DNA from 3 places in the Kitasatospora sp. NPDC049285 genome. Region 2 is predicted to be linked to each of the others. Evidence: riboswitches for the same ligand, from Rfam matches in the RefSeq annotation. Region 2 holds a riboswitch; each other region holds the start of a gene.

Region 1 (10,481 bases), on a different contig from region 2:
GAGTGGACCGGCTGACGTCCGTACTGGACCGCACGCAGGACCGACAGACAACCCGCGAGCCACGGCCCGTAGACGACCGCCGGCCACAACGGCGACAGTCCTTGCGGCACGCGTGAGAACGCCACCTCCCGCAACGGGCCGTAGGAGAACACCCAGCCGAGTACGCAGGCCGAGGCGACCGTGACCGCCGTCAGAGCGCCGAACACCGAGCTGATCAGCTGGGCACGGGCCGGGTGGGAGACAGGAGACCGTCGGCGATGCCGCGAGGCCGACGGGCCGACCGGTCGGCCCTGCCTGGCCGGCCCCGGCAGGTCGACCGGCGCGCGCGGAGGGGGCACGAACACCGTCTCGTCCCCCCAACCGCCGGCCGATGTGACGGTGGGGTTGAACGCCTGCGCGTCGCCGTACGCGCGGCTGAGGTCACGGGCGAAGCCGTCGTCGTACCAGTCGCCCGCCGGAAGGGTTGCCGCACGGATACGGTCACGGGGCGTGGCCCATGCCCGGTCCTCGGGCTCGCCGAAGCCGTGGTCCCCGTGCCGGTCGGGAGGCTCGGTCATACGGTCGTACACGGCACGCTCCCCACGCGGTCGCCTGTCCGCGGCTTGGTCCGCTCCCCGGCCAGGGCCCGTGCAGGGGGCCTCGGTACGACCTGCGGCGTCTCGGCCGAGAAGAGCAGGGAGCCGATCCGCGCGGCGAAGTCGCTCTGCAACTGCCGGATCGTCCGCTCGAAATCGGCCAACGCGCGGGACGTGTACGACAGGGTGACGCGCTCGCCGTTGCGCGCGAGGTAGCCGGTGGCCACGTCGCCCACGGCGTTGTGGCGGTCGGGAACGAAGAGCCAGTTCCCGAGCGGGGCGACCGGCTCCCGCACGGGGGGTGACGAGGTGTAGGGCTGGCGTGTTGAGGTCACGGGTTCATCAACGAGGAGCGGCGATCTCCGTTCTTACGGCATCCAGGTGTCCTTCCATATTCGATATCGGAGACGCTCCATGAAATTACCCGGGGGGTGGCGCGGGGGGTGGGTCTTTTCTCGCCGACTACGGAACGTATCCCAATCGGCCCGGGTATGGGTAATCAAATATTCACCTCCGGCACCGCTCGCCAGAAGTCCCCAGTAAAACAATCGCAAGAGAAACGTTCATTCTCTCGGCACAGCCACTCCGCGTGCTATGTTTCCGGTTTGCTCTTGGCATATTCACCGACTTGAATCGGTCTGGATTCGACCTCGGGAGGCTTCTTGCTCAGCAGGCGGGAGTACCTGGAAGCAGTCAGTCTTCATCGCCAGGGATGGTCGATAATCAAGATCTCCCGACACCTCGGGCGTGATCGAAAAACGGTGAGGTCCTACCTTCGCGGCAAGCGAACCCCGGGCATCCGAATTTCTTCCCAGGACGCCTTCCTCCAATTCCTGCCGTACTGCCGCCGACGCCTCGCGGAGGACCCGCACCTCGCCGCGACCGCGCTCTTCGACGAGGTCGTCGACCTCGGCTATCCGGGCGGCTACTCGACCTTCACCCGGGGCCTGCGAAGACACCAGGCCCGGCCGGCCTGTGAGCAGTGCCAGGATGCAGTCACGGTCGCGCGCAGCCGACCCGCCGCCCGGCGGAGCGAGGAGGCCGTCGAGTTCGACTGGCTGCGGCTTCCCGAGCCGCCGACGGGTTGGGGCTACGGCAACCGGGCGTGCCTGCTGCTGGCCTCGCTCACCGGCTCCGGTACGGACGCCGACGACGGCCTCGGCCGTTGGTCTGTGGCGCTCGCGGAGGACCAGGAACTGCCCAACCTCGTGGAAGCCGTCGACCTCGTGCTGAGACGGCTCGGCGGCACCGCCGGGTGCTGGCGGTTCGGCCGGACACCGGCCATGTGGTGCCCGACGACCAACCGGGTGACACCGGCGTTCCGACAGGTGGCCGGACACTACGGCGCGCGCATCGAGTGCCGCCTGCCGACCGACCACCGTTCGCACACCCGTCGGACCCTGGACAGGGCCCTCCGCTCCTGGTGGCGCGGGGTGACGAACGACACCACCCTCCAGGACGCCCAGGGCAGCCTGAACCGGCTCGCCGCGAACCTGGACTCCCGGCGCAGGAGGACCGACGACGCGCCGCACCCAGAGGTCGGCAGCCGCTGTGTGGACACCGCCGCGCTTCGCGAGATGCCCGTCCTGCCTTTCCCGGCCCGCGTCCGCGCCCGCCGTACCATCACCGCCCAGGGCCTGGTGCCCTTCCGCGGCAACTTCTACGTCGTGCCGGACCACCTGGCCGGCGCCCAGGTGGAGGTCTGCCGGCGCCTCGACCAGGCCCGACTGTCCATCGAAACGCCCGGCGGAGCCGTCATCGCCCGCTACTCGCTCGCCCCGACGGGGGCCGGTTTGACGGTCGAGCGCAGCAGCGCCGTCGCCGTACTGGAGCGGCGCCCGGTACCGGCGCCCGCCACCACCCCGTCCTGCCGACGGAACACGCCGCGCCCGCCGTCCCCACAGGCTCTGGCCGAAGCCGCCGTGCTACGCGCCCGGTTCAAAGTCCCGCCCAGCCGCCGCCCCGACGAGGAGCAGGACATCACGACGCCGCGGGTGCCACCCCAGCGGGACCGCCCGGCCGACGACGCCGGAAGCTGAGCCGCCTGACCCGGAAAGAGCCCGGCCCGCGCTCCCCCCTCCGAAGCGCGGACCGGCGTCATCGGCGGCTCAGTCCGCCAGCGGGAGGTAGACCCGGTTGCCCCGGGCCGCGAACTCCTCGGACTTGGCCTGCATCCCGGCCAGCGCCTCGGCGTCGACGTCGCTCTGCATCGCGCTGGACCCGTCGCCGTGGTCGGCGCGGATCTGCTGGCTGATCTTCATGGAGCAGAACTTCGGGCCGCACATGGAGCAGAAGTGCGCGGTCTTGGCCGGTTCGGCGGGGAGCGTCTCGTCGTGGAAGTCGCGCGCGGTCTCCGGGTCCAGCGCGAGGTTGAACTGGTCCTCCCAGCGGAACTCGAAGCGGGCGTCGGAGAGCGCGTCGTCCCAGGCCTGCGCACCGGGGTGGCCCTTGGCGAGGTCCGCGGCGTGGGCGGCGATCTTGTACGTGATGACGCCGGTCTTGACGTCGTCGCGGTTGGGGAGGCCCAGGTGTTCCTTGGGCGTGACGTAGCAGAGCATCGCGGTGCCCCACCAGGCGATCATCGCGGCGCCGATGCCCGAGGTGATGTGGTCGTAGCCGGGTGCGACGTCGGTGGTGAGCGGGCCCAGGGTGTAGAAGGGCGCGTCGTCGCAGATCTCCTTCTGGAGGTCCATGTTCTCGCGGATCTTGTGCATCGGGACGTGGCCCGGGCCCTCGATCATCACCTGGACGTCCTTGGCGCGGGCGATCCGCCCGAGCTCGCCGAGCGTGGTCAGCTCCGCGAACTGCGCCTCGTCGTTGGCGTCCGCGATCGAGCCGGGGCGCAGGCCGTCACCGAGCGAGAAGGTGACGTCGTAGGCGCGCAGCAGGTCGCAGAGCTCCTCGAAGTTGGTGTAGAGGAAGTTCTCCTGATGGTGCGCCAGGCACCACGCGGCCATGATCGATCCGCCGCGGGAGACGATGCCGGTCTTACGGCGGGCGGTGAGCGGGACGTAGCGCAGCAGCACGCCGGCGTGCACCGTCATGTAGTCGACGCCCTGCTCGCACTGCTCGACGACGGTGTCCCGGTAGACCTCCCAGCTGAGCTCCTCGGCGCGGCCGTCGACCTTCTCCAGCGCCTGGTAGAGCGGGACGGTGCCGATCGGGACCGGGGAGTTGCGCAGGATCCACTCGCGGGTGGTGTGGATGTTGCGGCCGGTGGAGAGGTCCATGACGGTGTCGGCGCCCCAGCGGGTGGCCCAGGTCATCTTCTCCACCTCCTCCTCGATGGAGGAGGTGACCGCGGAGTTGCCGATGTTGGCGTTGATCTTCACCAGGAAGTCGGTGCCGATGATGGCCGGTTCGACCTCGGGGTGGTTGACGTTGACCGGGATGACGGCGCGTCCGCGCGCCACCATGTCCCGGACGAACTCGGGCTCCAGGCCCTCCCGGAGCGCCACGTACTCCATCTCGGGGGTGATCAACCCCTGCTTGGCGTAGCCGAGTTGGGTGACCGCGACGCCGTCGCGGGCGCGCAGCGGGCGGCGCGGGCGGCCGGGGAAGACGGCGTCCAGGGTGCGCAGGTCGCCGCCGCGCGGGGAGGTGTGGCGGATGCCGTCGTCCTCGGGCCGGGCCTCCCGGCCGTCGTACTCCTCGACGTCGCCGCGCTGGCGGATCCACGGGTCGCGCAGCGCGGGCAGGCCGCGCCGGACGTCCGCGCTGTGGTCGGGGTCGGTGTACGGGCCGGAGGTGTCGTACAGCGGGACGGTGCGGCCGTTGGTCAAGTGGACCTCGCGGTACGGAACGCGCAGGTCGGGGCGGCTGCCCTGGCGGTACGCCTTGCGCCACGCCGGGGTCGGGTAGCCGGTGGTGGTGCTGTCCGTCGACGCCGAACCGGTAGCGGCGTCGTTCGAGCCGTCGGAGGCAGACTGCGGCCGTGCTTCGAAAACGGTCATGAGACCTGTTCACTCCCTACGCCGGCATTACCCGGTCAGGTTCCTGCGGTCGACGCAGCGAGTGGCACGTGCGCACGTGCCGGTCAGCGTCCTCTCAGCCCGGTGCTCCGAGCTCCCGTGTCCTGCGAGGGCAGGACGCCGACCACCGTAGCGGTGCGAACCTTGTGGGTCCAGACGGCTTCCGGCCAGTGGACATGCTCCGGACGGCCGGTCAGACTGGCGCGATGGTCGGACTCATCGGGCGGGTGACGGGCCGGATCGGCCGGGGGCTGGTCGGCGAGGTCATGGTGCACGTGCCGGAGCGTCAGGGCAGCGAGGCGTTCCTGGCGTACCTGGCGGTGCCCGGTGAGACGCTGGAGATCGGCTCGACGGTCGTGGTGGTCGAGTACCAGCCACCGCGCACGGTCTACGTGCAGCCGTTCTGAGCGGTCTGACCGCACGTCAGCAGCGCTCCGGCAAACCTCCCGAAACTGTTTCGAGACAGTGACGGTGCGCACGGGCGATCCCTCTTCCGCTGCGATCACGGCAGGCGCAGAATGTCGGGCTGCCACCGCGTTCCGCGCCATCCTGCACAACCGACGCGCAGCCACGGGACCGGTGCGCCCTGAAGGGGGAGATTGCCGATGCTTGTCGGCATCGTCGGAGGCGCCATCGCCTCCATCGTGGTGATCGTCACGCTGTTCAAGCTGATGTGGCGGGTCGCCGAACCGAACGAGGCGCTGATCATCTCGGGCGCCAAGCACGGGGACGGCCTGGGGTTCCGGATCGTCACCGGGCGGGGCACCTTCGTGGTGCCGGGCGTCCAGGCGGTGCGGCGGCTGTCGCTGGACCTGAACGAGTCCGAGCTGGACGTCGAGTGCGTGACGTCGCAGGGCATTCCGGTGCACGTCAAGGGCGTGGTGATCTTCAAGGTCGGCGACGACTCGGTGTCGATCGCCAACGCCGGACGCCGCTTCCTGGACCAGCAGAAGATGATGGGCCAGCGGGTGCACAACGTGTTCGCCGGCCACCTGCGCTCCATCGTCGGCGGGCTGACGGTCGAGGACATGATCCGCGACCGTGAGCGGCTCACCGGGGAGACCCGTTCCGCGTCCGGCGCCGAGATGGAGAAGCTCGGCCTGATCATCGACTCGCTGCAGATCCAGGAGATCCTGGACCCGACCGGCTACATCACCAACCTGGCCGCGCCGCACGCCGCGGCGGTCCAGCGCGACGCCCGCATCGCGGCCGCCGAGGCCGACCGCCGGGCCACCGAGGCGGAGCAGGAGGCGTTCGCCCGCAAGGCCGAGGCGACGCGCAACTCGGCGATCCAGCAGGCCGGTTACCAGGCCGAGATGGACACCGCCGCGGCCCAGGCGCAGCAGGCCGGACCGCTCGCGCTGGCCGCCTCCCGGCAGGAGGTCGTGGTCCAGGAGACCAAGGTCGCCGAGTTGGAGGCGCACCGCAGGGAGCAGCAGCTGCAGGCCGACGTCCGCAAGCCCGCGGACGCCCGGGCGTACGAGACCCGGACCAAGGCCGACGCCGACCGCGACGCCCGGATCTCGGCCGCCCAGGCGTCCGCCAAGGAGACCGAGTTGAAGACCGCGGCCGAGGCCAACCGGGTCAAGGTCGCGGCGGGCGCCGAGGCCGAGGCCACCCGGGCCCGCGGTCTGGCCGCCGCCGAGGCGACCCGGGCCACCGGTGAGGCGGAGGCCGCCGCCGCGGCGGCCAAGGGCCTCGCCGAGGCCGAGGCCCTCCGCGCGCTGGGCCTGGCCGAGGCGGAGGGCATCAAGGCCCGCGCGGCGGCCCTCGCCGAGAACCAGGAAGCCGTCGTCGCCCAGCAGTTGGCGGAGAACTGGCCGGCCATCGTGCGGGCCGGCGCGGACGCCTTCGGCAATGTCGAGCACATGGTGCTGCTGAACGGCGCGGAGGGCATGTCCGAGATGTTCGCCAAGGCGCTCACCATGGGCGGCACCGGCCTGGGCCTGGCCCGGCAGCTGCTGAGCTCGATGAACCCCGGCGGGGGTGCGGAGGCCGCCGAGGCCGCCGCCAAGCCCGCGGCGGCGCAGGTCATCCCGATCCAGGACGGCAGCAAGAGCTGACGACCGGTCAGAGTGGAACGGGGGCGCGGGTGCGGGACCACGGTTCCGCACCCGCGCCCCTGCGACCTGAGTACCCGTACTCACGCCCCCGTGACGCCCGGCACGCGAGCATCGAGCCCATGAATCTGCTGCCCCGCGTCGGGATCACCGCCGTCGGCTCGTGCCTGCCCCGGCAGGTCGTCACCTCGAAGCAGCTGCAGGACGAGGTGGCGGCTGGAAGCGGACTCGCGCTGCCCGACGGCATGTTCGAGAAGGCGACCGGCATCCGCACCCGCCGGTTCGCCGGACCGGACGAGCACCCCTCCGTCCTCGCGCTGGACGCGGCCCGCAAGGCGCTGGCCGCCCGCGGGCTGGAACCCGCCGACGTCGACCTGCTGGTGTTCGCCTCCGCCTCCCGGGACGTCTGCGAGCCCGCGACCGCGCACCTGGTGCAGGCCGAACTCGGTTCCCGCGCCCACGCCCTGGACGTCTCCAACGCCTGCAACAGCTTCCTCAACGGGATCGACACCGCGCGGGCGATGATCCTGGCCGGCCGGGCCCGCCGGGCGCTGGTGGTCACCGGCGAGACCCCGAGCCGGGCGATGCGCCGCGACCCGTCCGGCCTCGCCGAGTTCCGCGACGGGTTCGCCGGCTACACCTTCGGCGACGCGGGCGCGGCCGTCGTGGTCGAACCGGTGGCACGCGGCGGCATCCTCGACGTGGAGACCGAGACCGCCTCCGAACACTGGGAGGTCGGCGGCATCCCCGGCGGCGGCTCGCGGCATCCGCGCGGCGACGAGTGGAGCTACTTCCGGGGCGGTGGCAAGGAGTTGCGCGGCGTCTTCGAGAAGATCGGCGCGGACATCCTGACCCGGGTGGCGGCCCGCACCGGCTACGGCTGGGACGCCTACACCCGGGTGCTGGTGCACCAGGTGACCCTCCCCTACCTGGAGCGGTTCGTCGAGCTCACCGGGGTTCCGGCGGACAAGCTGGTGGTCACCGTGCCCGAGCTGGGCAATCTGGCGTCCGCCACGATCGGGGTCCAACTCGACCGCATCATGGATGAGTTGATGCCCGGCGAGCGGGTGCTGATGGTCGGGCTGGGCGGCGGGGTCAGCCTGCAGACGATGGTCTGGGAGAAGTCGTGACCGAGCTCTGGGTGGTCGTCCCCGCCTACCAGGAGGCCGCCCGGATCGGCGGCACGCTGCGTGCCCTCGCCGCCCAGCACGACCGCGACTTCACCCTGCTGGTGGTCGACAACGGCTCCACCGACGCCACCGCCGAGCAGGTCCTGGCGTTCGCGGCGCAGGCACCCTTCCCGGTGCACCTGCTGACCGAACCCGAGAAGGGCGTCGGCTGCGCCGTCGACTCCGGCTTCCGGCACGCCATCGCGCACGGCGCGCGGCTGCTCGCCCGCACGGACGCCGACTGCCTCCCGCAGCCCGGCTGGAGCGCCGCCGCCCGCGCCGGGATGCTCAGCTCCGGCGGTCTGGTGTGCGGACGGGTCACCGCCCGGCGCGACGAGCACGGGCCGCTCGGCCGGGGCGTCTTCCTGCTGCTGGTCGCCCTCGGCGCGTTCTTCGGCCGGATCCGGCCCGCCCACCGCCGCCGCCACGGCTACCTGACGCCGTACCGGATGCACGCCGGCAACAACATGGCGATCACCGCCGAGCTCTACCTCGCCAGCGGCGGCATGCCCCGCCGCCCCTCGCCGACCGACCGGGCCTTCATCAACCGGATCCGGCTGCGCAGCACCGCGATCGTGCACCGCCGCGACATGGTGGTGCAGAACTCGACCCGCCGCATCCGTGCCTACGGCCTGCGCGGCACCGCCCGCTGGTACCTCGAACGCGGAGCGGGTAACCGCGCGGTGGACGTCCGGTAGCCCTCGCACCGGTAGCCCTCGCACCGGGCACCCTCGCGCCGACCAGAGACCAGAGAGCCGAGACCCGAGGACCGAGACCCGATACCCAGACCCGAGCCTCGAGACCCGCAGCCAAGCCGCGACCACCCAGGAGCGATCCGCCGTGCTCGACCAACTCGATCGGACCCTCCGTCAGGGCGGCTCCCGACCCGCGCTGCTCACCGCGACCCGCGGCGGCAGCCCGCGCGTGCTCGCCCGGTGCGGTGAACTGACCGCGCTCGCCGACCGGTTGGCGGCCTCGCTGCACCACCGGTACGGGCTGCGGCCGGGGGACACGCTCGGGGTGGCGGTCCGGCCGGGGCCGCGGGCGCTCGCGGTGCTGCTGGCCGCGCACCGGCTGGGCCTACGGGTCGCGGTGCTGGACCCGGGCGCCGGGCCGGAGGTGCTGCGGGCCCGCCTGGCGCTGGCACCGCCCGCGCTGGTGGTGGCCGACGCCGCGGCGCAGGCGGTGGCCGGCTGGGCCCGTCCGCTGGCTCGCCGCCTGCGGCTGGAACTCCCGCCGCTGCGGGAGCTCGGCCCGGTGGTCACCCTCGGACCCCGCACCCTCGGCAGCGCGCCCGCCGTCCCGGACGCCGCCGCACCGCCGCCGCGCCCGTACGACGGCGACGGCGACGCGGTGATCGTCTTCACCTCGGGCACCACCGCCGCCCCGCGCGCGGTGGTGCACACCCGGGCCACCCTGGCGGCGGGCGTGCGCGCGGTGGACGCCCTGGTCCGGCCGCAGCCGGGCGGCGTCGTACTCGGCGGCACCACCTTCGTGCTGGTCCCGGCCCTCGCCGCCGGGGCGACCGTCGCCCTGCCGGCCCGCCGCCCCGCCACCCTGCAACGGCAGATCCGCGCCCTGTCCCCGGACGAGACCTACCTGACGCCGCCTCAACTCCGCCCGCTGCGTCACCTCACCGGCCGGGTCTGGACCGGCTCCGCGCCCGCCGACGCCGCCCTGCTCCGCCGAGCCAAGGCAGCGGGTGCCGGCGAGGCCTGGGGCGTGTACGCGCTCACCGAGCTCTTCCCGGCCGCCGCCGTCGAGGAGGCGGAGAAGAGTGCGTTCACCGGCTCCGGCGACCTGCTCGGCCACCCCCTGCCGGGCGTCCGCACCCGGCTCGGCGCCGACGGCGAGCTGCTGCTCTCCGCCCCCGCCGCCCGCGACCGCTACCTCGGCGAGCCGCCCGACCCGTGGATCCGCACCGGCGACCGCGCCCGCCTGGAGGCCGACGGGCGGATCGTGCTCGCGGGCCGGCTCAAGGACATGGTGCTGCGCCGGGCGGAGAACATCTACCCGGGCCTGTACGAGCCCTCACTGCACCTGCCGGAGGTCGAACTCGCCGTCCTGGTCGGCGTCCCGGCCCCCGGCGGCGACGAGCAACTGGTCGCCCTGGTCCAGCCCCGGCCGGGCACCGACCCGCGACGGCTGCGCGCCGCCCTGGACGCCCCGCTCACCCGGATGGGCACCGCCCGCCCCGACGCCGTCCTGCTCGGCCCCGTCCCGCTCACCGGCCGCTCCCGCAAACCGGACCGGGCCGCGGCCTCCGCCTACTGCGCACGGGAGCTGGCGCGCCGATGAACACCGACCCTGCCGCCGACGAGCAGTCAGCTGACGCCTCGCCAACCAGCCGCACGCACGCCGCCGCCCGGCGGGCCGACCGCGCGGTCTACCTGGCCTCGCACCCGGTGCTGTTCGCACTGCTCGCCGCCACCCGGCACCGTCCGCTGCTGCGCGTCGGCCGCACCGTGCTGGTGCACCACCCCGAGGCGTACCGCGAGATCCTCACCCGGGTGCCGCTGGACCGGACCGCCGAGCACACCACCGGCGGCACTGCGGCGCGGCTCACCGGCACCGGGCTGCTCTTCGACCAGTCGGGCAGCGAACACCGCGGCGCCCGAAGGGAGTTGGCCGCCCTGCTGGGCTCCGACGGGGTGACGCGGCTGCGTCCGCTCTGGCAGCCGATGCTCGACGGGCACCTCGGCGCCG
Region 2 (10,481 bases):
AGATCTCGGAGACCAGGGTCGGGCCGCTGTCGATGGTGATGCCACCGAGCTTGGTGATCACGTCGCCGGGCTTGAGGCCGGCCTGGTCGGCGGGGCCGCCGGCGGTGACGGGGGCGGTGCCCTGGACGGCGGCGGTCTGGATCTGGGCGCCGTCGCCCTTGTAGTCGTCGTTGCGCAGGACGCCGAGGATCGCGTAGACGGGCGTGCCGTCCTTGATCAGGGTCTGGGCGACCCACTTGGCCTGGTTGATCGGGATGGCGAAGCCGAGTCCGATCGAGCCGGCCCGGCCGCTGCCGCTGGTGTTGGACTGGATGGCCGAGTTGATGCCGATCACCGCGCCGGAGCCGTTGAGCAGCGGGCCGCCGGAGTTGCCGGGGTTGATCGAGGCGTCGGTCTGCAGGGCGTTCATGTAGGACGCCTGGGCACCGGTCTCGTCGCCGGAGGCGACCGGGCGGTCCTTGGCGCTGATGATGCCGGTGGTGACGGTGCCTTCGAGGCCGTACGGGGCGCCGATCGCGATGGTGGCGTCGCCGATCGCGACCTTGTCGGAGTCGCCGAGCGGCAGCGGGACCAGCTTGCCGGTGGGCGGGTTGTCGAGGCGGATCACCGCGACGTCGTAGCCCTGGGCACGGCCGACCACGGACGCGGTGTACGAGGAGCCGTCGGAGAACTTGACGGTGAGCTTGCCGCCGTTGGCGGCGGGGGCGACCACGTGGTTGTTGGTCAGGATGTGGCCCTCGGTGTCGAAGACGAACCCGGTGCCGGTGCCGGACTCCGAGGAGCCCTGCGCCTTGATGGTGACGGTGGACGGCAGCGCCTTCGCGGCGATCCCGGCGACCGACTCCGGCGAGCGGTCGTTGGTCTTCTGGTTGTCGCCGACCGTGACGGTGGTGCTGGAGTGGCTGGCGCCGGTGTTGGAGCTGCCGCCGTCCTTGTCGGTGACGGCCGCGCCGACCAGCCCGCCGGCCAGGCCCGCCACCAGGGCGACGGCCGCGACCAGGGCGATCATCCCGCCGCGCTTCTTGCCCTTGCCGGGCTGCGGCGCACCCGCGCCCCACTCCGGACCCGGACCGCCGGGCACGCCCGCGTCGCCGCCGGACGGGTACGCCCAGCCGCCGACCGGCTGGCCGGCGCCGAACGGGTGGTGCGACTGCCCCTCGGCACCGCCCGGGACGCCCGCCGGAGAACCGGAACCCTCCGGTGCGGCAAACGGGTTGCCGGCGGCCACCGGCGCGACCTGCGGGGCATCCGCAGCAACCGGCGCGACCGGAGCTCCCGCAGGGCCTGTCCCCTCCGCCGGAACGGAGCCCTCGGCGGACCGAGCGAACGGGTTGGTCGGCGCGGCCGGCGAGCCGTACGGGTTCTGGAACGGCGCCGGACCGTCCACCACGGTCTCCGGCGCCTTCCCGAGCTGGATCGTGTCGTCGGCAGCCGGAGCAGCAGGCGCAGCCGGCAGCACCGGCGGCGGAGCGTCCAGGTAGGCGGGCGCGTCGCCCCGGTGATCGTGGCCGGGCGCGGGAGCGGAAGCTACCGCCTCGGTGCCGGTGGGCCGGGGCCCCTCCTCCGGCGGGGTGGTACCACTCGCGTGCTCGGTGCTCACGGACGACCTCCATCGCTGACAGAACTTCGGGCCGCGACCCGGTTCGGGACTTGGCACCACGGTCGCCGCGTCCTGGCGCGGCGACCTCGGAAGACAGTTTTTCCTATGCCGGATTCGGATGCCGTAAGCGGGCCCCTGAAGAATCCATGAGAAGCCTTAGGTCGCCCTGACATGCACACCCGGTACAGGTCCGCCGGCACCGGATCCCTCCGGGAAAGCCACCCCTGGCCTTGGCGTTCTCCCGCCCGGAGGCTAGCCTGTCGCTCCTGTAAACCGAAGACATCGCGGGAGCTTGGACCAACCAGGCTGAGAGTGCGCTGGATCGACCGTAGGCCATGGCGGTGACGCCGGGTCGGGTCGAGGGGGCGCTGACCGCCGGAACCTGTCCGGGTAATGCCGGCGTAGGGAGTATCGGCCATGACGGCTGTTCCGTCTGCCCCAATTTCCGATCTTGCGGCGTCCGCGCGGGCCGAGGCCCCGCTGACCCTCGACACCGCGCCTCCGCGCACCCTCGACTTCCGGGCGCTCTTCGCGCTCTGGGCGAACCTCGGGGTGAGCCTGATCGGCTTCACCAGTGCCGCCACGGTGCTCGGCGCGCAGGGCGAGGAGCTGGGCTTCTCGGCCGCGGCGACCGCGATCGTGGCGGGTACCGCGATCGGCACCGCGATGCTGGCGGTGGCGGCGCTGATCGGCGCCCGGACCGGCGCCCCGGCGATGGCGGTGCTGCGCGGCCTGTTCGGCACCCGGCTGTCGTACGTGCCGACGGTGCTGAACATCCTCCAGTGCGTCGGCTGGGGCGTGTACGAGCTGACGGTGATCGCCTGGGGCGCGCAGACGGTGGCGGGCACCGAGGGCTGGCGGTGGCTGTTCGTGCTGCTGGCCGGGGTGCTGACCACGGTGCTGACGATCTGGCCGCTGGGCGCGATCGCGGTGCTGCGCAAGTACGTGGCCGTCGCGGTGGGCGTGGCGATGGTGTACTTCACGGCGCAGTTCGCCCGGCACGGCTTCCCCGACCCGGGGGCGGGCAACTGGCACGGCTTCCTGAAGGCGACCGACGCGGTGATCGCGGTGTCGATCTCCTTCGTGCCGCTGGCCGCGGACTACACCCGGCATGCGCGCGGCTCGGCGAAGGCGTTCTGGGGGACGTTCTCCGGCTACACGGTGGCCCAGGTGTGGTGCTACCTGCTGGGCGTGGTGGCGCTGCTGCAGTCCGGCGGCGACCCGGAGAAGATCCTCGGCTCGTTCACCGGCGTGGCGGCGGGCTGGGCGTTCCTGCTGGTGCTGGTGCTGCGGGAGACCGACCAGTCCTTCGCCAACGTGTACTCGACCGCGATGTCGATCCACAACCTGCTGCCGAGGGTGGACCGGCGGGTGCTGACCGGCGGGATCGGCGTGCTGGTGACGCTGCTGGCGCTGCAGATCAAGGAGTTCACCGACTCCTACTACGCCTTCCTGGGCCTGATCGGCTCGGTCTTCGTGCCGCTGTTCGCGGTGCTGGCGGTGGACTACTTCCTCGGCGCGGGCCGGCGCGGCTGGAACCTGGCGCAGGACGCACCGTCCCGCTGGGTGATGCTGCTGCCGTGGGTGCTGGGCTTCGCGACCTACCAGTTCCTGGCGCCGACCGCGATCGCCGGCTGGTGGACGGACCTGTGGGCGAACGTCCAGCAGGCGGTGCACTTCACCCCGCAGGCGTGGAGCTCGGCCTCGCTGTTCTCCTTCCTGGTCGCGGCGCTGGCCACCGGCGCGGTGTCGGCGCTGGAGCGCCCGGTAGCGGCAAAGCAGGCGTAGGCGGAGCAGGCACAGCAGGCGTAGGCACACGGCAGGCGCAGGTAGAGCACGCGCAGGCCGAGCAGGCGTAGGGCCGACGGGTGTTCACCCGGTGGTCGCCGTGGCGGCGGCCGGGCGACATCCGGCCCCGCGTAGGGTGGTTGGCGTGAACGCCCAGCACAACGCCACCGCCGCCCTCGCCGCCCCGCTCGACCGCACGGCGGTCAAGGTCATCGCCCACCGGGGTTCCTCGGCGGCGCTGCCGGAGCACACCGAGGAGGCGTACCGGCGGGCGCTGGAGGAGGGCGCGGACGGGCTGGAGTGCGACGTCCGGCTGACCTCCGACGGGCAGTTGGTGTGCGTGCACGACCGCACGGTGGCGCGGACCTCGGACGGCCAGGGCGTGGTGTCGACGATGACGCTGGCCCAGCTGTCCGCGCTGGACTTCGGCTCGTGGAAGTCGCCCGCGGACCCGACGCCCAGTGGGATCCTCACGCTGGAGCGGCTGTTGGAGCTGGTCGCGGACTCGGGGCGGCGGGTGGAGCTGGCGATCGAGACCAAGCACCCGGTGCGCTACGCGGGCCGGGTGGAGGCCGAACTGCTGCGGATGCTGGACCGGTTCGGGCTGCTGCCGGCCACGCCGGAGGACTCGACGGTGCGGGTGATGAGCTTCTCCGAGCTCGCGCTGCACCGGGTCCGGCGGGCCGCGCCGGCGGTGCCGCGGGTGTACCTGTGGGAGCGCCGGCTGCCGGTGCTGGGACGGACCCGGGCGCTGCCGGGCGGCGCGGCGATCGCCGGTCCGGGCATCGACCTGGTGCGCCGCGACCCCGGTCTGGTGACGGCGCTGCGCCGGGCCGGCCACCCGGTGCACGTGTGGACGGTGGACCGCCCGGAGGACGTCGAACTCTGCCTGGAGCTGGGCGTGGAGGCGCTGATCACCAACCGCCCGGCCGAGGTACGGGCGCAGCTCGGCCGCTGAGCACCCCAGCGGAGCCGGACACCGGACGCACCGGTGGCCCGGATTGCGTGTCGGTAAATACCGAACGGGGTATTTCCCGACGCCCTTTCCTACGGGGGCGGCATGACAACGCAACGTGAGACGTAGCTCACCTTTCGCCCACCGTGCGTGGTGATGCCGTTAATGCCCCCACCGGATCGTCGAACGCCCGTTTCCGATGCATTAAGCGCGGGCATCCATCCCTCGGCAGATGCTGAAGGAGGTCCGGGGGTGGCGTTGATGGTGGCGCGAGCTGTGCCAGTTCAGGCCGGGTCGACCTCATCCGCGATGGCCGTTCCACATGGTCCGGCCAGCGTCTCGGTGGCGCGGCGAAGGCTGCGCAGCGATCTCGGCGACCGTTCGATACCTGATGCGGTGATTGACGACGCGGTGTTGATCCTCTCCGAACTGCTCAGCAATTCCTGTCGGCACGCCAGGCCGCTGGCCGCGGTGGATCACCGGGACGAGCCGGACGAGCCGGACGATCCCGCCGATGATCCGTCAGACGGCGGAACGGTGCTGGTGAGTTGGGAGATGCACGGGGACGGTCTGCTGACGCTGGAGGTGACCGACGGCGGGGCGACGACGCGTCCGCTGCCGGGCAGTCCGTCGGTGACGGCGCACGGCGGTCGGGGCCTGAGCATCGTCGGGAAGCTGGCCAGGGACTGGGGCGTGCGGCACGCACCCGGTCAGGTGACGGTGTGGGCGGAACTGCCCGCGTTCGGGCAGGTGGTGGGCGGCGGGCACCGGCGCAGCGCCTGAGCGGGAGGCCCGGGGCGAAGTAGGCTGCGCGGTGCAACGTCCGCCGTTCCCGGGAGAGCCGCACCATGGCCAAGAAGGCCGCGAAGAAGCAGCCCAGCCAGTCCACCGTCGTCGAGGGCGAGGTGCCGGTCGTCGGAGCGCGCGAGGCGTGCCCGTGCGGCTCGGGCCGCCGTTACAAGGCCTGCCACGGGCGTCAGGCCGCCCACGCGGTGCAGGAGTTGGTGCACCGCCCGTTCGAGGGGCTGCCGGGCGAGGCGGACTGGGTGGCGCTGCGCGAGCTGGTGCCGGCTGCCACGGTGCCGCTGACGCTGGCGGCGGGCGTGGCCGACGAGGCGGTCGGCGAGGTGCCGTCGGTGGTGCTGGCGACGGTGCTGCCGCTGGCCTGGCCGGCGCTGCGTCGCCCGGACGGCTCGATCCTGCTGGGCCTGCAGACCCAGTCGTCCTCCGGTGACCTGAGCCGTGACCTGGCGGACGCCCTGGAGCTGGCGCTGACCACCGAGCCGGGCTCCCCGGTGCCGGCCCGCCGGACCGTGCCGGGCGGCCGTCGCCTGCAGGAACTGCTGGACACCACCGCCGAGTTCACTCCGGCCGTGCACACCGGGTTCGAGTTCTGGCTGGAGGACGCCGACTCGGCGACCGGCGAGGTGGCGGCCTCGCTGGAGCGGGCCAACGCCTCGGCGATCCCGACCGAGAAGCTGGCGGGCGTGGACTCCGCGTACTGGTGCGGCACCCCGGACAAGAACCACCTGCGCTGGGTGATGACCGTCCCGGAGGAGCAGCTGCTGGACGCGCTGGCCCGGCTGTCGGCGGCGGGCGAGAGCTCGCTGGGCGAGGGCACCAAGCTGGTCGGCTCGTTCCGGGCGCACGGCCTGACCGTGCCGGTGTGGGACCTGCCGCTGGAGGTGACCGCCGCGGACGTGGAGAAGCCGGCCGCCGAGTTCGCCGCCCGCCTGGCCGAGGTGCTGGCCGCGCCGGCGCCGCTGACCGCGGAGGAGCGCCGGGCCCGGGCGAACCTGGTGAGCCGTCAGGTCACCCTGAACTGACCGGAAGTGAGCCGCGTCACAGGGGAATCTGACCCCGTCGAAATCCCAAGAGCCTTTCGGCGTGGACAAATTGGCGCGGAGCCGGATCTTTGTTACTGTTTGAACAGTCCGACCGCTGGTGCATCCCCCGTCGCCAGCGGTCGGGCTTTTTTCTGCCCGCTCAGCGGTGCGGCAGGGCGACCGCGCTGGCGGTGATCAGCCCGCCGAGCAGCGTCCCGACCTGCGGCAGCCACGGCTCGTCCTCGATCGGGCGGCGCACCCAGTGCACCGCGCCGGAGCCGGTCCGCGCGGGCGGCAGCACCAGGTAGCCGCCGGGCCCGTGGTAGCGCAGCACCCCCGGCACCCAGGGCCGTTCGGCGAGCAGCGCGCCGAGTTCGGGCAGCGTGTACGGGGCGGTGAGCAGCACGTAGCGGTTGGCGGTGCCGAGCACCGGACCGCAGGGGACGCCGATCTCGTCGAGGTGGCGCAGCAGCCACGGGCCGGCCGGGCGGGGCAGGCTGACGGCTCCGAGGGCGCGGCCGGTGGCGACCAGCACCGGGGCGCCGGGGGCGCGGCGCTCCCACCAGTAGCGGATCATCCGGACGTCGGTGGTGGCGGCTTCCAGCGACGGGTCGTCGGGGTGGGCGCCGGGCGTCGGGCAGGCCCGGTCGGCGCAGGAGCACGGTCCGGCGGCGCCGCGCAGCGCGCGGGCGCCGGGGACGACCGGCCAGCCGCGGCCGGTGGCGGCCTCCAGGGCGGCGCTCAGGGCGAGGGCCCGGACCCGCCGTCGCCCGGGCAGTAGCCGGGTCACCCGCTCGGACAACTGGCCTCGGCCGGTGGGGCGCATGGCGGCTCGTTCCTTTCCGCATCGGGTGAGCGAGGGCGGGGGAGGCGGCCGGCGGCGAACACCGGGCCCTGGAACGAGAATCCCCCATACGTCCGGATGGACGCGGGTCGGCGGGCCGTGGTTCCACCGTACGAGTGAGTGCGGTCCGGCCCGGGTGGCACCTCGGCGGCCTGCGCATACGATCCCTGGCACCGCCCGGCCCGCCCGCTCCTGGACATGCCCCGATCGGCCTGTGTACAAGTGGGGGAATCGTGCCGAGTAGTGAGTAAAGACATCGTTTCGGTCGGTCTGGGGGTCCTGCGTGACACGTTCCGGATTGTGGGGAGTTGCGACATGACCGACATCCAGCCGCTGATGTCCGAGCCGGCACTGGCCGAGCTCGGCGCGGTCGGGGCGCCGGCGGCCGGTCTGCAGGACCGTTTGGCCGGATGGCTGTCCGATTTCACCAATCTGCAGGAGCACCTGGAACTGCTGGCCCGGGCCGACGGGCTGGACGGGACGCTGGACGCGCTGCTCGACTCCGGCGCGGCGCTGCTCGGCGCGCGGCGCGGCCTGGTGGTCACGGTGCGGCCGGGGCCGGCCCGCACGCTGGCCCGACCGGTCGGGCTGGGTCTGGACCGGGCGATGCTCGGCGCGCTGGAGACCGTCCCGGTGGAGCACGGCCCGTTCGCCGGGCTGCTCAGCCAGGGCGCGGAGTCCGGGCGGCTGCTGATCGCCGACCTGGCCGCCGACCCGGCGGTCGAGCCGCGCTTCCGCGAGGTCGCCGCCCAGCTCGGCCTGGGCGCCTGCTACGCGCTGCCGCTGCGCACCGAGCGCGAGGGCGCGCTGGGCGCCGCGGTGTGGTTCTACGACGAGCCGGGCCGGCCGGACCAGCGCCGCCGTCATCTGGTGCGCCGCTTCTGCGAGTTCGCCGCGCCGCTACTGGCCAGGGAGCTGGCGGCGGACCGGGCGGTGCGGGCCACCGCGGCGCTGCGGCGTTCGCTGCTGCCGGACCACCTGCCGTCCCCGGCGGGGCTGCGGATCGCCGCCCGCTGCGTGCCCGCGGCGCTGGACCGGGCGGCGGGCAGCGACTGGTACGACGCGATCGCGCTGCCCGACGACACGCTGGGGCTGACCGTGGGCAGCGTGCTCGGCGGCGGTCCGGGTGCGGGACCGGGTGCGGGGGCGGGCGCGGCGGCCGCGATGGGCCGGGTGCGGGCGGCGCTGCGCGCCTACGCGGTGCTGGAGGGCGAGGACCCGGTCTCCGTCCTCGGCGACCTGGAGCTGCTGCTGAAGACCACCGAGCCGACCCGGTCGGCGACCGCTGTGTACGCCTGCGTCGACCCGGTGGAGCGGCGGATCTCGCTGGCCGGGGCGGCGAACTGCCCGCCGGTGCTGCTCACCCGGTTCGGCGCCAACTTCGTGGAGACCTCGTTGTCCGCGCCGCTGGGCATGCTGAGCTGTTGGGAGGCGCCCGGGGTGGAGCTGACCGCGGAGCGCGGCGACCTGCTGGTGCTGTACACCGAGGGCCTGGCCCGCCGGTTCGGGCCGACGCTGCACGCCGGGCAGGCGGCGCTGCGCCGGGCCGCCGCGGACGCGCCGCGGGACGTCCGGCTCGACCCGGAGCGGTTGTGCACGCACCTGTTGGTGGAGGCGGGCGGCGAGGAGCCGGGCGAGGACGACCTGGTGCTGCTGGTCGTCCGCTTCGAGTAGCACCCCACCAGGGGTCGAACGGCCTTTCTCCACTCGAACAGCCCTACGTACGATGGGGGCGACGTCCGCCCCTCGTGTCCCGCGATCCGGGACGAGTGGGGCGGCACTACGCGCAAGGAGGCGACGTACGTGACCGAGGACCGCAGCCCGGCGGTGTCCGAGAACCCCGAGGGGTCCGCCGACGGCGAGGAGGAGAAGCCGATCAAGAGCCGCAAGAACGGCCTGTACGGCGAGATCTCCGACGAGCTCGCCGCGTCGATGCGCTCCGGCTGGGCCGACACCGAGCTGCACGGCCTGCAGCCGGTCGCGCAGGCCCCCTACGCGGCCGAGCGGCGCGCCAAGCTGTCCGCCGCCTTCCCGGGCGAGCGCCTGGTGGTCCCGGCGGGCAACCTGCGGGTGCGCGCCAACGACACCGAGTACACCTTCCGCGCCGCCACCGAGTTCGTGCACCTGACCGGCAACCAGACCGAGGACGCCCTGCTGGTGGCCGAGCCGGTCGACGGCGGCCACGAGTTCGCGCTCTACCTGCTGCCCCGCTCGGACCGCGAGAACGGCGAGTTCTGGCTCAGCGGCCAGGGCGAGCTGTGGGTCGGCCGCCGGCACTCGCTCACCGAGGCCGGCGAGCTCTACGGCCTGCCCGTCCGCGACGTCCGCAAGGCCGCCGAGGAGCTGGCCGCGCAGAGCGTCCCGACCCGGATCGTGCGCGGCTACGACGCCGCGCTGGAGGCCGCCCTGGCCGAGCAGCTCGACTCCGAGAAGGACGACGAGCTGAAGGTCTTCCTGTCCGGGCTGCGCCTGGTCAAGGACGCGTGGGAGATCGGCGAGCTGCGCGCCGCCTGCGACTCCACCGTCAACGGCTTCACCGACGTGGTGCGCGAGCTCGGCCAGGCCGTCGCCACCTCGGAGCGCTGGATCGAGGGCACCTTCTGGCGCCGCGCCCGGGTCGAGGGCAACGACGTCGGCTACGGCTCCATCTGCGCGGCCGGCCCGCACGCCACCACCCTGCACTGGGTGCGCAACGACGGCGACGTCCGCCCGGGCGAGCTGCTGCTGCTGGACGCCGGCGTGGAGACCCACACCCTCTACACCGCCGACGTCACCCGCACCCTGCCGATCAACGGCCGGTTCACCCCGCTCCAGCGCCGGATCTACGACGCGGTGTACGACGCCCAGGAGGCCGGCATCGCCGCGGTCAAGCCGGGCGGCCGGTTCCGCGACTTCCACGACGCCGCGCAGCGGGTGCTCGCCGAGCGCCTGCTGGAGTGGGGCCTGCTCGACGCCTCGGTCTACGACGTGGAGAAGGTGCTGGAGCTCGGCCTGCAGCGCCGCTGGACCCTGCACGGCACCGGCCACATGCTCGGCCTCGACGTGCACGACTGCGCGCACGCCCGCCGCGAGGACTACGTCGACTCGCTGCTGGAGCCCGGCGTGGTGCTGACCGTGGAGCCCGGCCTGTACTTCCAGGCCGACGACCTGACCGTCCCCGAGGAGTACCGCGGCATCGGCGTGCGGATCGAGGACGACATCCTGGTCACCGCCGACGGCAACGAGAACCTGTCGGCGGGCCTGCCCCGGCAGGCCGACGAGGTCGAGGCGTGGATGGCCTCCCTCACCGCCTGACCCGGCGTCACGCCCGCTGCCCCCGGCCGGAGTTCCGGCCGGGGGCGGCGGCGTGTCAGGAGGCCGTCAGGTCGGTGATCCGCTCGCCGACGTACCGGACGCCGTTCGGCGCCCGGGGGTCGGCCACCCCGGCCCGCGGCGTCACCACCACCGCCGGGTGCTGGCCGGCCGGCA
Region 3 (10,481 bases), on a different contig from region 2:
GCTGGTGGTCCTGCTGGCGGTACTCCTGCTGCTGGTACTCCTGCTGGGGGCCGGGCTGCTGCGGGATGTACGGCTGCTGCTGGTACTGCTGGTACCCGTACTGCTGCTGGTAGTACGGGTCCTGGTAGACCGGCTGGCCGTACTGGTCGTAGCCGTAGACCTGCGGCTGGGCCCACTGCTCCTGATACTGCTGCTGGTACTGCTGGTACGCGTACTGCTGCTGGTAGTACTGCTCCTCCGCGAGCTGCTGTTCCAGGGACTGCTGTTCGGCGGCCGGCTGGTAGGCGGCGGGGTCCTCGGTGTACACGCCGGTCGCGTCGAGTTCCTGGAACTCCTCGTAGGCGTAGCCCTGTTCGGCGTCCAGGTCGTCCTCCTCGATCGGGCCGACCTCACCGACCGCGGGGACGTGCACCGCCGCGGGGGCGACCGCCGCGCCGCCGGTGGCGGCGGCCAGCAGCGGGACCCTGGCGAGCGGGCCGGGGAGGCTGCCGTCGGGCCGGCGCAGCGACCAGCCGACCGGCCGGCCGCGCTTGACCGAGAGGGTCACCAGGGTCTGGCCGAGTGCGAAGCCGACCGCGCCCGCGCCGATCAGCGGGACGGAGCCGAGCGTCATGCCCGCCACCACGCCGAGGAAGCCGGCCAGGGCGAGCGCCCGCCAGTGCAGCGCGGCGCGGTTCTGCAGCAGCAGTTCGGCGGTGAGCCAGAGCGCGACCAGCGCCAACGCGCCTTGCAGGATCAGGTGTCCGATGCCCATCCCGCAACCTCCAGATCGCCACCGAGCCGCGCGGTTGCGGGCGACTGTACCGCCTCCGGGCGAACAGCACCGCATCCCGGGCGCCACCCGGGCTCAGCGGCTGTGCAGGCCGAGGTTCTGGTAGATCTCCAGCGTGGAGGTGGAGTGGTTCAGGGTGATGAAGTGCAGCCCGGGGGCGCCTTCCGCGAGCAGCCGCTCGGACATCGCGGTGGCGTGCTCCAGACCGACCGCGCGGACCGCCGCCGGGTCGTCGGCGACCGCCTCGAAGCGGCGCTGCAGCTCGGCCGGGAACGGCGAGCCGGACAGCTGCGGGAAGCGCACCAGCTGGCGGATGTTGGTGACCGGCATGATCTCCGGGATGATCGGCGTCTCGCAGCCTGCGGCGGCCACCCGGTCGCGCAGGCGCAGGTAGTCCTCCGGCTCGAAGAACATCTGGGTGATCGCGTAGTCCGCGCCGGCCCGGCACTTGGCGACGAAGTGCCGGATGTCCTCGTCCCAGTTCTCCGATCGCGGGTGCATCTGCGGGAAGGCGGCCACGCCGACGCAGAAGTCCCCGATGCCCTTGATCAGTTCGACCAGCTCGTAGGCGTAGCTGACGCCCTCGGGGTGCCGCACCCACTCGCCCATCGGGTCGCCGGGCGGGTCGCCGCGCACCGCGAGCACGTTGCGCACGCCCTCGTCGGCGTACTGGCCGATGATGTTGCGCAGTTCGGCGACCGAGTGGTCGACGGCGGTCAGGTGGGCGACCGGGGTGAGGGTGGTCTCGGTGGCGATCCGGCCGACCATGTTGACCGTGCGGCCGCGGGACGAGCCGCCGGCGCCGTAGGTCATGCAGACGAAGTTCGGGGCCAGCGACTCGACCCGGCGGATCGCGTCCCAGAGCTTGCGCTCGCCCTCCTCGCCGCGCGGCGGCATGAACTCGAAGGAGAACGAGCGGTCGCCTGCCGCCAGCAGGTCGCGCACGGTCTGTGCGCGGTCGCTTCTGGTGGAGGGAATCCCGAGTGCCATGCAGGCAGGTTAGCCGTCCGCGACGCGCCGCGGACAAACCGCGTCCACGAGTTGAGACGGGTGTTGAGACTCCTCGACCACCCCCGCGGTGACCTGCGCCGACGGTCCGCGACGGGCCGCGCGACCGGGTCACCCGATTGCGCGCGTTAGTCTGACTGTCAGCCGATCTATCCGGAGTTTCAGGTGCCCACCTCCATCCGTCTGCCCCGCAACCCCGTCGAAGCGGAGGACGTGCGGACACGCGTCAACGCCGCGCTCGCCGCGTTCATGGCCGAGCGGACGGCGCTGCTCTCCGGCATCTCCGACCAGCTCGGGCCGGTCGCCGACGCGCTGCGCGACTTCCTGCTGGACGGCGGCAAGCGGCTGCGCCCGGCGTTCTGCTACTGGGGCTGGCGGGCGGCCGGCGGCGCCGAGGACGAGCCCGGCATCGAGCAGGCCGCCGCCGCGCTGGAGCTGCTGCAGGCCAGCGCCCTGGTGCACGACGACCTGATGGACCGCAGCGACACCCGCCGCGGCCTGCCCTCGATCCACCGCCGCTTCGAGCAGCTGCACCGCACCAGCGGCTGGCGCGGCGACCGCGAGCAGTACGGCGCCTCGGCCGCGGTGCTCCTCGGCGACCTGCTGCTGATCTGGTGCGACGAGCTGTTCCAGCGCTCGGGGCTGCCGGCCACCGCGGTCGCCGCCGCCAAGCCGGCCTTCGACCTGATGCGCACCGAGGTGATGCTCGGCCAGTACCTGGACGTGCTGGAGCCGGTGGCCGGCGACTCCGCCGACGCCGACGCGCTGGCCCGCGCACAGACCGTGCTGCACTACAAGTCCGCGAAGTACACCATCGAACGGCCGCTCCAGGTCGGCGCGTTGCTGGCCGGCGCCGGACCGGACCTGGTCGAGGCACTCGGCGCGTTCGGGCTGCCGCTCGGCGAGGCCTTCCAGCTCCGCGACGACCTGCTCGGCGTCTTCGGCGACCCCGCGGTCACCGGCAAGCCGGCCGGTGACGACCTCCGCGAGGGCAAGCGCACCCTGCTGATCGCCCACGCGATGCGCACGCTCTGCCCCGCCGACGCGCACCGCCTCGACACCCGGCTCGGCGCGCCCGACCTCACCCCCGAGGAGATCGCCGACCTGCGCGAGCTGATCGCCGCCAGTGGGGCCCCCGCCGTGGTCGAGGCCCGCATCGACCACCTCATGGACACCGCCCTCGCCGCGCTGGACGCGGCACCGCTGGCCACCGGACCGGCCCGCGAGGTGCTGGCGGCGCTGGCCGACGCCGCGACCGTCCGCAAGTACTGACCGGGAGCGCCCGCCCCGGAAACGTGACGGGACCCGGGAGCGGTATCCAGCGTCCCGGGCCCCTGAGGTGCCACCCAATTGCTCTGCACCGGCACGTTTAAGGCCGGGGATCAATCTCACAACGTCGTGCTTTGCCATTGAAGCTACCGCGCCGCGTAGAGGCGCAGGCGGGAGTCGAACCCGCATCCGACGTTCTCGGTCCCCGTCCGGTCGATCCGGCGCTCGGCGGCGAATGCTGAGACTTGAGCGAGAGTCTGAGTTTCAGGGGGATGCCTCTGCCGTGTTGGGCCACCCCGGCGCGTGGTGCCGGGGGGAGGACTCGAACCTCCACCTGTTCCCCGTTGTCAGCTTCAACCTCAGTGTCAGCTTGCGCTCTTCGCGCCACCCCCGGTCTCACCCGGGGGCGATCATGGGGCTACCCGAACAGGTAGCCGAACACCGCGTCGCCGACCCGCCGGTCGTCGACCTCGGCGCCGTTCGCCTCCTCGCGGGCGTACTGCACGGCCTGCTGCAGCTTCTCCACCCGCTCCAGCAGCTCGTTCACCCGCCGGGCCGGCAGCGCGCCGGAGAACTTCACGGTCGTCCAGTACCCGATCGCGACGTCCTCGTAGTACACCTCGACCTGCGCCGGGTGCTTCTCCGTCGCCTCGGCTTTCACGTGGTTGCGCGGCACCTTCTTGGTGCGGATGGTGCGCACCGCCTCGGTCTTCCACGCGTCGGTGGACGGGTCGTGGTTCCACGCCTCGGCGGCGTCCAGCACCGGCAGCTTGCGGACGAAGGTCCGCAGGTCGGTCAACTGCTTCTCCAGGAACAGCAGGTACGTCACCGGCGCGGCCGCCACCAGCGTCCGCCCGTCGACCACCACGTCCCCCCGGGCCTCGGTGTTGGCCCAGTCCTTGGTCGCCGTGACGTCGAACAGCCGGGTCAGCGTCGCCGCGGTCGCCCGCAGCACGTCCTCCGCCTTCACCTGCACCCGCGTGGACTCCGGCGGCAGCTGCTCGCCCTCCTCGTCCTTGGGCTGGTACGTCCGGGAGATGCCCGCCAGCAACGCGGGCTTCTGCAGGTCCTGGTGCGCCTGCGTCAGCTCCTGGAACGACTTCGACTTGACGCCCTTTTCGACGGCGATGATCTGGTTCAACTTGGCCACGCCCGGACGCTACCAACACGCCTGTTCGACCGTCACCCGCTTTTCCGAACCCGCGAGTTGACGCGGAACGGGCCGGGGGCGAAGCGTCCCCGGCCCGCACGGCGGAGCGGTCAGCGCAGGCGCGCGGCGAGTTCGGCGGCGGCGGCGGCCGGGTCCTCGGCGGCGGTGAGGGCGCGGACCACGACGATGCGGGTGGCGCCGGCGGCCAGGACCTCGTCCAGGTTGCCGAGGTGGATGCCGCCGATGGCGAACCAGGGGCGCGCGGAGCCGGCGGCGGCCGCGTAGCGGACCAGGTCCAGCCCGGGGGCGTGCCGGCCGGGCTTGGTCGGGGTGGGCCAGACCGGGCCGGTGCAGAAGTAGTCGACGCCCGGCTCGGTGAGCGCGGTGTCCACCTCCGCCTCGGCGTGGCAGGACCGGCCGATCAGCACGTCCTCGCCGAGGATCCGCCGGGCGACGGGCACCGGGAGGTCGTCCTGGCCGAGGTGGAGGACGTCCGGCCGGGCGCCGAAGGCGACGTCCGCGCGGTCGTTGACGGCGAGCAGCTTGCCGTGGCGGCGCGCCGCGTCGGCGAAGACCTCCAGGTACTCCAGCTCCTGCCGGGCCTCCAGCGACTTGTCGCGCAGCTGCACGACGTCGACGCCGCCGGCCAGCACGGCGTCCAGGAAGTCCGCCAGGTCGCCCTGCTCGCGCCGGGCGTCCGTGCACAGGTACAGCCGTGCGTCGGCCAGCTGCTGACGGGCCGTCACAGGGCCATGGCCTGGGCGCGGCGCTTGACCTCGGTGCCGCGGTTCTCCCGCAGCGCCTGGATCGGGCTGCCCGGCAGCGACGGGTCCTCGGTGAACATCCACTCGAGGATCTCCTGGTCGGAGAAGCCGCAGTCGCGGAGCACGGTCAGGGTGCCGACCAGGTGCTTGACCGGGCCGTCGTCCTCGATGAAGTCGGCCGGGACCTGAAGGGAGTTGTTCTCACCCCGGCGCACGGCCAGCAGGGTGCGGTTCCGCACCATGTCGCGTACCTCGGTGATCACCACACCCCACCGCTCCGAGATGTCGGGCAGGTAGAGCCACGCGGGGACCAGGGCGTCAATCTTCGGATCAATCTCGCTCACGACACCCAGCCTACCCACGCGCTACCGGGTTGCCGCCTTGAGCTGGACGGCCGGGTCCGCGGCGAGCGCCGGGTCGAGCACCGCGCCGCGGTCGATCAGGCGGCGGGCCTGGGCCAGGTCGCGCGGCCGGTCGACGGCGAGCATCGCGACCAGGACGCCGTCGCGCAGCCAGAGCACCGACCACTCCCGCTCGGACGGCGAGCCGCGCCACAGCAGGTGGTCGGCGCCCGCGTGCCGGCCCGCGTACTGGACCATGCGGCCGAACTGCTCGGACCAGAAGTACGGGACGGGGTCGTACGGGCCGTCCGCCGTGCCGAGCAGCCGGCCCGCGACCGCGCCGCCGGAGTGCATCGCGTGGTCCCAGTGCTGGACGGCGAGCCGGGCGCCGAACCGGGCGGAGGGGTAGGAGACGCAGTCGCCGGCCGCCCAGACGCCGGGCAGCGCGGTGCGCAGGCGGTCGTCGACCGGGATCGAGCCGTCCGGGTCGAGGGCGAGCGGGCCGTCGGCGAGCCAGCCGGTGGCGGGGCGGGCGCCGATGCCGACCACCACCTCGTCCGCGGGCAGGTGGGTACCGTCGGCGAGCAGCACCCCGCCGTCGGCGGCGCCCGCGACGCCCGCGCCGCAGCGCAGGTCGACGTCGGCGGCGGCGTACCAGTCGGCCATCAGCGCGCCGAGCTCGGCCGGCAGCGCGCCCGCGAGCGGGGTCGCCGCGGCCTCCACCACCGTGACGTGGCAGCCGAGTTGGCGGGCGACGGTGGCGGTCTCGGCGCCGATCCAGCCGGCCCCGACCAGCACGATCCGCTTGCCGGGGGTGAGCGCGGCGCGCAGCGCGAGGGCGTCGTCGACGGTGCGCAGCGTCCGGGCGTCGGGCAGCCCGGGCAGCGTCCGGGGGTCGGCGCCGGTGGCGATCACCAGCGCGCCGTACGGGAGTTCGCCGCGGTCGGTGTGCAGCACCCCGGCGTTCAGGCCGGTGGCCCGGTGGCCGGTGAGCACCTCGACGTCGAGGGCGGGCCAGTCGAGGTCGAAGACGGTGGAGTCGGCCTTGCCGAGCAGGACGTCCTTGGAGAGCGGCGGCCGGTCGTACGGCAGGTGCCGCTCCGCGCCGAGCAGGGTCACCGCACCCTCCCAGCCGCCCTGTCGCAGGCCCAGCGCGACCTGCGCGCCCGCCATGCCCGCCCCGACCACGACCACCCGGTCCGTTGCCCTCAACTCAGCCATGCCGTCCACAGTAGCGAGCCGTCCTCGAGCGTCCGCCCTTCGAATGTGCTTACAGCTCCGGCCGCGCCCGGCGTTATGGTGGGTGCACACCTCATCACGGGAGCCCGGAGCACCGGGCTGAGAGGCGGGCTGACGCGGCCTGCGACCGTCCGAACCTGATCCGGGTCATGCCGGCGAAGGGAGAAGAAGCCGCTGTGGCACATTCCGACGTGCTGGTGGTCGGCGGGGGCGTCATCGGCCTCGGCGTCGCCTGGCGCACCGCGCAGCGCGGCCTGTCGGTCGCGCTGGTCGACCCCGCCCCGGGCGGCGGCGCGGCGCAGGTCGCCGCGGGCATGCTCGCCCCGGTGACCGAGCTGCAGTACGGCGAGGAGCCGCTGCTGCGCCTGGGCATGGCCTCCAACGAGCGCTACGCCGCCTTCACCGCCGAGCTCACCGAACTCACCGGCCTGGACACCGGCTACCGGCAGACCGGCACGCTGGCCGTCGCCCTGGACGCCGACGACCGCGCCGAACTGCGCGAACTGCACGCCTTCCACCAGCGCCTGGGCCTGGCCTCCGAGTGGCTGACCGGCCGGGAGTGCCGCCGGCTGGAGCCGATGCTGGCCCCCGGGGTGCGCGGCGGGCTGCACGTCGCCGACGACCACCAGGTGGACGGCCGCCGGCTGGCCCGCGCCCTGGTCGCCGCCGCCGAGCGGCTCGGCGTGGTCCTCCACCGCGCCGAGGCCGCCGAGCTGCTGGTCGCCGACGGCCGCGCCACCGGCGTCCGGCTGTCGACCGGCGAGCGGCTGACGGCCGGGCGGACCGTCCTCGCGGCCGGCTCCCGCAGCCACCTGCTGCCCGGGCTGCCGGACGGGGTGCTGCCCGCGATCCGGCCGGTCAAGGGCCAGGTGCTTCGCCTGCGCGTGCCACCGGCGTACCGGCCGTTCCTGTCCCGCAACGTCCGCGCCGTGGTGCGCGGCCAGCATCTGTACCTGGTGCCGCGCGCCGACGGCGAGGTGGTGATCGGCGCGACCACCGAGGAGCTGGGCCACGACACCACGGTCACCGCCGGCGGCGTCTACGAGCTGCTCCGCGACGCCCACGAACTCGTCCCCGGCATCACCGAGCTGCCGCTCGTCGAGACGGGCGCGGGCCTGCGCCCGGGCTCCCCCGACAACGCCCCGCTGCTCGGCCCGACCGCGCTGCCGGGCCTGGCCGCCGCCACCGGGCACTACCGCAACGGCGTGCTGCTCACCCCGGTCACCGCCGACCTGCTCGCCGACTACCTCGCCACCGGTGAAGTCCCCGCGCTGGCCGCCGACTTCGCCCCCGACCGCTTCACGACCAAGGTCTCCGCATGAACCAGATCGCCCTGACCGTCAACGGCGCCCCGCGCACCCTGCCCGCCGCCGTCACCCTCGACACGGTGGTCGCCGAACTCTCGGCCGCCAACACCGGCGTCGCCGCCGCCGTCAACGAGGCCGTGGTGCCCCGCAGTTCGTGGTCCGCCACGGCGCTGCGCGACGGCGACCGGGTCGAGATCCTCACCGCCGTCCAGGGAGGCTGACCGATGGCCGACGACCTCCTCACCATCGCCGACACCACCTTCACCTCCCGCCTGATCATGGGCACCGGCGGCGCCCCCAGCCTGGACGTCCTGGAACAGGCCCTGAAGGTCTCCGGCACCGAGCTGACCACCGTGGCGATGCGCCGGGTCGACACCGCGACCCAGGGCTCGGTCCTGGAGGTGCTGGCCCGCAACGGGATCCGGGTGCTGCCGAACACCGCGGGCTGCTACACCGCCGGCGAGGCCGTGCTGACCGCCCGACTGGCCCGCGAGGCGCTCGGCACCGACTGGGTGAAGCTGGAGGTGATCGCCGACGAGCGGACCCTGCTGCCCGACCCGATCGAACTGCTGGACGCCGCCGAGACGCTGGTCGACGACGGCTTCACCGTCCTGCCGTACACCAACGACGACCCGGTGCTGGCCCGGAAGCTGGAGGACGTCGGCTGTGCGGCGATCATGCCGCTGGGCTCGCCGATCGGCTCCGGCCTCGGCATCCGCAACCCGCACAACTTCCAGCTGATCACCGAGTCCGCGGGCGTCCCGGTGATCCTCGACGCCGGCGCCGGCACCGCCTCCGACGCCGCCCTGGCCATGGAACTCGGCTGCTCCGCCGTGATGCTGGCCTCCGCCGTCACCCGCGCCCAGGACCCGGTCCTGATGGCCGACGCCATGCGCCGCGCGGTCGAGGCCGGCCGGCTGGCCCACCGCGCCGGCCGCATCCCGCGCCGCTACCACGCCGAGGCGTCCTCCCCGACGGCGGGCCTGGCGGACCTGGACACCCGGGAGCGGCCCGCGTTCTAGGGTCTGCCACCGAACCCGGGGGCGGGCGATGTGCACCCTTCGTCGCCCTCCTCCCCCTACACTCCTCGGGTGGACATGCCCCTCAACGACCCCCTGATCGGGGCGCTGCTCGACGGACGGTACCGGGTCGAGCAGCTGGTCGCCGTCGGCGGGATGTCCACGGTGTACCGCGGGACCGACACCCGGCTGGACCGGACCGTGGCGCTGAAGGTGATGCAGCCGTCGCTGGTCGGCGACGCCGCCTTCACCGCGCGGTTCATCCGCGAGGCCAAGGCGGTCGCCCGGCTCGCCCACCCCAACGTGGTGAACGTGCTCGACCAGGGCGCGGACGCCCGGGCCGTGTTCATGGCGCTGGAGTACGTCCCCGGCCGCAACCTGCGCGACGTGCTGCGCGACCGCGGCGCGCTCTCCGTCCGCGCGGCGCTCGACATCCTGGAGCCCGTGCTGGCGGCGCTCGGCGCGGCCCACCGCGCCGACCTGGTGCACCGGGACGTCAAGCCGGAGAACGTGCTGATCACCGACACCGGCCTGGTCAAGGTCGCCGACTTCGGCCTGGTCCGGATCCTCACCGGCCAGGACGCCGCGCCGTCCACCGAACCGAACCAGCTGCTGGGCACCGTCTCCTACCTGGCGCCGGAGCTGATCAGCCGTGAGGTGGCGCCGGACCAGCGGGTCGACGTCTACGCGGCGGGCATCCTGCTGTACGAGATGCTGACCGGCGCGAAGCCCCACACCGGCCTGAACGCCGGCGAGGTGCTGTACCGCCACCTGCACGAGGACGTCCCGCCGCCGTCCCGGACCGCCCCGGCGGTCGGCCCGGAGCTGGACGCGATAGTGGCCGCCGCCACCGCCCGCGACCCGCAGCGCCGGCCGTGGGACGCCGTGGAGCTGCTGGCCGCGCTGCAGCGGGCCCGCCGCGCGCTCGGCCCGGCGCAGCTGAACGCCGAGCCGCCGGCCTCCACCCGCCCGACGCCCCGGTACAACCCGGGCGAGGTCACCGCGGTGATCGGCGCCGTGCCGCCCGACGGCCTGGAGCGCACCAGCGTGCTGGAGGTGCCGCCGCAGCTGCTGCCGCCGGTCCGCCCGGTGCACGACGAACCGCCGGCCCGCCCGTCGCGCCGCCGGCGCAGCCGCAAGCCGCTGGTGTGGGCGGCGGTGGGCGTGGCCGTGGCGCTGCTGGTCACCGGGATCACCTTCACGCTGTCCAGCGCGGTGTACGCGACGGTGCCGAGCGTGCTCGGGCAGAGCCAGGAGCAGGCGACGGCGACGCTGGACGGGCAGGGCCTGCACGGGACCTTCGTGCAGCAGTTCAGCGAGTCGGTGCAGGCCGGGCAGGTGATCGCCACCGAGCCGGGGAACGGGACCCGGATCCGCAAGAGCGACCCGGTGCGGGTGGTGGTCTCGCGCGGCCCCGAGCGGGTGGCGGTGCCGGAGCTGACGGGCCGTCCACTGGTCGACGCCACCCGGGCGCTGACCGACGCGAAGCTGTCGGCGGGCACCGTCCGCGAGCAGTTCAGCGACACCGTGCCGAAGGGCTCGGTGATCGGCGCCGACCCGGTCCCCGGCACCCGGCTGGCCCCCAACGCGCCGGTGGCGCTGACGGTTTCGA

What was found. Region 2 has a riboswitch for thiamine pyrophosphate ahead of AB0K51_RS23790 (cytosine permease). Riboswitches for the same ligand answer to the same signal wherever they lie in the genome.
Region 1: another riboswitch for thiamine pyrophosphate. It lies ahead of thiC (phosphomethylpyrimidine synthase ThiC); the one in region 2 lies ahead of AB0K51_RS23790 (cytosine permease).
Region 3: another riboswitch for thiamine pyrophosphate. It lies ahead of thiO (glycine oxidase ThiO); the one in region 2 lies ahead of AB0K51_RS23790 (cytosine permease).

What each region holds. Positions count from the first base shown of each region.
Region 1 is NZ_JBFAQR010000033.1:28,378-38,858, reverse strand. Features, by position in the region: gene AB0K51_RS21340 (DUF2637 domain-containing protein) at 1-569, opposite strand, end outside; gene AB0K51_RS21335 (hypothetical protein) at 554-910, opposite strand; gene AB0K51_RS21330 (IS21 family transposase) at 1,238-2,614, shown strand; gene thiC (phosphomethylpyrimidine synthase ThiC) at 2,684-4,528, opposite strand; TPP riboswitch at 4,524-4,656, opposite strand; gene AB0K51_RS21320 (hypothetical protein) at 4,753-4,953, shown strand; gene AB0K51_RS21315 (SPFH domain-containing protein) at 5,152-6,609, shown strand; gene AB0K51_RS21310 (ketoacyl-ACP synthase III) at 6,729-7,736, shown strand; gene AB0K51_RS21305 (glycosyltransferase family 2 protein) at 7,733-8,473, shown strand; gene AB0K51_RS21300 (class I adenylate-forming enzyme family protein) at 8,616-10,073, shown strand; gene AB0K51_RS21295 (cytochrome P450) at 10,070-10,481, shown strand, end outside.
Region 2 is NZ_JBFAQR010000041.1:41,709-52,189, reverse strand. Features, by position in the region: gene AB0K51_RS23795 (trypsin-like peptidase domain-containing protein) at 1-1,600, opposite strand, end outside; TPP riboswitch at 1,875-2,026, shown strand; gene AB0K51_RS23790 (cytosine permease) at 2,018-3,388, shown strand; gene AB0K51_RS23785 (glycerophosphodiester phosphodiesterase) at 3,534-4,346, shown strand; gene AB0K51_RS23780 (ATP-binding protein) at 4,605-5,126, shown strand; gene AB0K51_RS23775 (DUF5926 family protein) at 5,192-6,169, shown strand; gene AB0K51_RS23770 (bifunctional DNA primase/polymerase) at 6,330-6,995, opposite strand; gene AB0K51_RS23765 (PP2C family protein-serine/threonine phosphatase) at 7,329-8,687, shown strand; gene AB0K51_RS23760 (aminopeptidase P family protein) at 8,817-10,307, shown strand; gene AB0K51_RS23755 (hypothetical protein) at 10,363-10,481, opposite strand, start outside.
Region 3 is NZ_JBFAQR010000002.1:223,153-233,633, reverse strand. Features, by position in the region: gene AB0K51_RS02845 (hypothetical protein) at 1-754, opposite strand, end outside; gene metF (methylenetetrahydrofolate reductase [NAD(P)H]) at 848-1,762, opposite strand; gene AB0K51_RS02835 (polyprenyl synthetase family protein) at 1,946-3,052, shown strand; gene AB0K51_RS02830 (hypothetical protein) at 3,468-4,199, opposite strand; gene thiE (thiamine phosphate synthase) at 4,310-4,945, opposite strand; gene AB0K51_RS02820 (Rv2175c family DNA-binding protein) at 4,942-5,307, opposite strand; gene AB0K51_RS02815 (FAD-dependent oxidoreductase) at 5,329-6,525, opposite strand; TPP riboswitch at 6,612-6,724, shown strand; gene thiO (glycine oxidase ThiO) at 6,693-7,865, shown strand; gene thiS (sulfur carrier protein ThiS) at 7,862-8,071, shown strand; gene AB0K51_RS02800 (thiazole synthase) at 8,075-8,872, shown strand; gene pknB (Stk1 family PASTA domain-containing Ser/Thr kinase) at 8,948-10,481, shown strand, end outside.